Regions from separate parts of the Exiguobacterium oxidotolerans JCM 12280 genome, predicted to be linked through region 1. Evidence: a T-box and tRNA genes for the amino acid it is inferred to sense, from the RefSeq annotation. Region 1 holds a T-box; the other holds one or more tRNA genes.
The links. The T-box of region 1 lies ahead of leuS (leucine--tRNA ligase). A T-box ahead of a tRNA ligase gene usually reads a tRNA of that ligase, here a tRNA-Leu.
Positions count from the first base shown of each region.

Region 2: it encodes a tRNA-Leu, which carries the amino acid that the T-box ahead of leuS (leucine--tRNA ligase) is inferred to sense. The anticodon was not compared.

Region 1 is NZ_JNIS01000001.1:803,391-805,595, forward strand. It holds gene leuS (leucine--tRNA ligase) at 1-1,214, opposite strand, end outside; T-box leader at 1,262-1,484, opposite strand; gene P403_RS0104130 (HAD family hydrolase) at 1,524-2,159, opposite strand.
Region 2 is NZ_JNIS01000001.1:220,737-222,941, reverse strand. It holds gene P403_RS0101250 (alpha/beta hydrolase) at 14-958, shown strand; tRNA gene P403_RS0101245 (tRNA-Leu) at 1,021-1,104, shown strand; gene P403_RS0101240 (transporter substrate-binding domain-containing protein) at 1,665-2,205, shown strand, end outside.

The sequences.
Region 1 (2,205 bases):
CGTCCGACTTGGTTCGTTTCGAGTTCCGCAATGATGGTTTCGATTGCGTCCGCCTTCGAGAGACCGTCGAGCATCTGAGAATTGACGTGTTCCCCTTCTCCCGTATACGCCGCTTCTTGAACATCTCCACCCGTTACGACTTCGATGATTGGAAGGTCAAACTGTTTCGCAAACTCATGATCGCGTTCGTCATGCGCCGGAACGGCCATGATGGCACCTGTCCCGTACGATGCAAGAACATAATCGGCAATCCAGATCGGAAGACGTTCGCCAGAAATCGGGTTGACAGCGAACGCACCCGTGAAGACACCTGTCTTCTCTTTCGCAAGATCCGTCCGTTCAAGATCCGATTTCGTCTGAACAGATGCGATATAACCTTCGACCGCTGCCTGATGTTCTGCCGTCATGATGTCCGCGACGAATGGATGCTCCGGTGCTAAGACAAGGTATGTCGCGCCGAAGACCGTATCCGGACGTGTCGTGAAGACCGTGACTTGTTTTTTGTGGCCATCAATCGTAAAGTCGATTTCCGCACCTTCCGATTTACCAATCCAGTTCCGTTGCATTTCTTTCACCGACTCCGGCCAATCGAGTTCATCTAAATCGTCGAGGAGACGGTCCGCGTATTCCGTAATCTTAAGGACCCACTGGCGCATCGGGACACGGACGACGGGATGATTTCCACGTTCAGACAATCCATCGATGACTTCTTCATTCGCAAGGACCGTTCCAAGTGCCGGGCACCAGTTGACTGCCACTTCGTCGACGAACGCAAGTCCTTTTTCGTACAGTTGTGTAAAGATCCACTGTGTCCATTTATAGTATTTCGGATCCGTCGTATTGATTTCACGGTCCCAATCATACGAAAAACCGAGGTCTTTCAACTGACGTTTGAACGTTTCAATATTTTGTGCCGTGAACTCACGCGGGTCATTCCCCGTATCGAGTGCATACTGTTCTGCCGGGAGTCCGAACGCATCCCATCCCATGGGGTGAAGGACGTTATACCCTTGCATCCGTTTCATGCGAGCAAGGATATCCGTTGCCGTGTATCCTTCTGGGTGTCCGACATGGAGTCCTGCTCCCGATGGATAAGGAAACATGTCGAGGGCATAAAAGCCTTCCTTACTTGGGTCTTCCGTCGTTACGAACGCGTTATCCTGTTCCCAGCGCGCTTGCCATTTTGGTTCAATCTCACGATGATTATACGACATTTCTTCTTCCTCCTCTGATTAAAAAAAACCGGTCCTCCGCCCCTAAGAATAGGGACGAAAGACCGGTTTGGCTTCCGCGGTACCACCCACGTTGTCTGTCAATGACAGACCGCTTGACTCACAGATAACGGTGTGAAGGACCGGGTTCGCTACTCGTTGTTCACGAATCATGCTCCCTGACGAGTTCATGGACAGTTCCGACTGGTTTGCACCACCCACCAGTTCTCTAAACGGAATGTCTCCACTACTACTTCAGTTCGTTGCATCTGACTATCTCTTAGTTAGTTTAATCTGAATCTTAATCAACCGTCAACGTTTCCGTAAAATTTCTCCAATCGCAGCATGTGTTGACGCCTGATGATCGGCATAACGTAGTGTTTGCGCCGGCATACGGTCGTCGAGTAACGCGATGACTTCCATCCCTGCTTTTTTCGCCCCCATCATACCATTCGCCGCGTCCTCGATGACGATACATGACGCTGGCGCGAGACCCATCCGTTTTGCTGTCAGCTCGAAGATAGCAGGGTCCGGTTTAGAGCGCGGGGCTTCAAAACCGCTCGTGTAGGCATCGACTGTCAACCCATAAAATGCGATGACGCGTTCAATTTTTTCGAGTGAACTCGATGATGCAATCGCAATCCGGTATCCGTCCTTCCTCGCACTATGCATTAACTCCTGAACCCCGTCCTTCAATCCACATGCTTCCGGTTTGGCGTGTTGTTGAAATAAGTCATGTTCCTGTGCAAGTAACGCATCCGTTTGATGCGGTAAGCGATGTTGTTCAATCAATTCCTGCCACATCTCGTTGCCCGTCTTACCCATGAAGGTCGCATATTGAACTAAATCAAGTGGAATCCCGAGTTGATGAAATATTTTTTTATGTACCCCAAAGTAGCGGATTTCGCTATCTAAAATGACGCCATCCATATCGAAAATCAAGCCCATTTTTTGCACTCGCCTCACTCCTTTATTTAACTTTAACAAAAAAAAC
Region 2 (2,205 bases), 580 kb from region 1:
GAGTGAGGACTGGATGCGAACAGGTACAAAAATTGGTTTAGGCGTGATTGGATCAGGGATGCTTGCAGCAAGCTATTATTTTTACGAAATGGCGATCGCAACGAACCCGAAACCCTTCTTGACGAACAACCGTGATTTAAGTGACGAGATGGTCCGATTGATGCAACCGGGTCAGACATGGATTAAGGAACAACCGTTAGAACTCGTCGCGACGCAAGCACATGATGGATTGACGCTTCGGGCACATTACTTACCGCCACTCGTTCCGTCCGATCGAGTCGTCATTCTCGTACATGGTTACGGTGGTGTCGGAACGGATTTAGCAGGATTCGCCTATCTGTATCATCAAGCCGGTTTTCATGTGTTGATGCCGGACAATCGTGGTCACGGAAAAAGTGACGGAAACTACATCGGTTTCGGGTGGCATGACCGGCAAGACTGTCTGCGCTGGATCGACTATTTAGTCAGACGCGTTGGAACGACTTCTTCCGTCTTTTTACATGGTGTATCGATGGGGGGCGCGACGGTTTTGATGACGAGCGGGGAAACATTACCTGCTCAAGTCAAAGGCATCATCTCCGACTGTGCTTATACATCAGTCAACGCAGTCCTCGCGTATCAAATGAAACGGATGTATCGTTTGCCGCACTTTCCGTTCCTTGCGATGACGAGTGTGCTGACGAAATTAAAAGCCGGTTACTTCTTCAGTGAAGCCTCAGCATTAAAACAAGTCAAAAAGGCAACGGTACCGATCTTATTCATCCATGGGGAGGCAGATACGTTCGTTCCGACCTCGATGGTCTATGAACTGTATAATGCCTGCCAGACGGAGAAAGAACTTGTCGTCATTCCGAATGCGGCACATGCGATGGCTTATTTCGAAGCACCCGATCGATACGATGAAGTCGTCGAGGCATTCGTTCGGCGTGTTTTGCTAGCCAGAGACGTTCAAATATAAGAAAAAGCGGAATGGATTGACAAAAATTCGTCCATTCCGTATTCTAATATCATATACGTCATGTCGTCGTGGCGGAACTGGTAGACGCGCTAGACTCAGAATCTAGTGGTGGCAACACTGTGGAGGTTCAAGTCCTCTCGGCGGCATTTTCATAAGTTGAAGACCTGTTAGTAGGTCACAGACTGTAGACAAACTAGATGGAAGGTCACTTGCATGTGACTTTCCATCTTTTTTTTGTACTCTTTTTCCTTCCTAATCGTCTTCCGGTGGCAAACATCGCGCCGCTTCGCTTCACGGCAGGGTCGCTCCTGTTTGCTTTCCACTAGGAAGCGATTAGATTGGAAATCGAGGCTTATTTAGCTTTCCTTCATATTATAAAAGAAACATACCACGAAGGAGGGTTTCCTATGATGGGAAAACGAAATCAACACCATCGTTCTGAATCACACTCGAATAATTGGTTCCTGCGGATCCCTTGGTCCGCAAGGTCGATCAGGTGACGGACTTTCAATGCATCTATCCATTGGTTGAAAAGTTGTACTGTGAAAATAATGGAAGACCTAATATCGTGATACGTTTACCGCGTTAAAAATTCAGTTTTTTCATTTAATTCAGTTTTTTTATCGAAAAGACGTTTCAAAGGGACCACTATTAAGGGAAATATCTTAGTAGAGGGCCGTGCCTTCAAAAGAAGGGGGTAAAAAGGATGAATAAACGTTTTTCTATCTTATTTTTATTGATGGGCTGTCTGTTTGTATTAAGTGCGTGTAGCATCGGTTCAAATGATGATTCATCGTCAGAGGACAAAACGTACAAAGTCGGGATCGACGTCACCTATCCACCATTCGAGTACAAGGACGGGGATACGTACAAAGGAATCGATATCGATTTGATTCAAGCGATTGCAGACGATCAAAACTTCAAGATTGAATTTGAAGCGATGGACTTTAGCGGAATCATTCCTGCGCTGCAGGCGGATCAACTTGACATCGCGATTGCCGGAATGAGTATCACACCGGAACGTGAAAAAGTCGTCACCTTCTCTGACCCGTACTTTGAAGCCGGACTGATTCTTGTCGTCAAAGACAACAATGATGACATCAAGTCGGTTGATGATTTAAAAGGGGAACGGGTGGCAGTTAAAAAAGGGACGACAGGGGCAAAGTATGCAACAGATAACGCGGATAAGCTAGGCATTAAAGTCACACAATTCAATGATAGTCCAGCGATGTTCCAGGAAGTCAAAA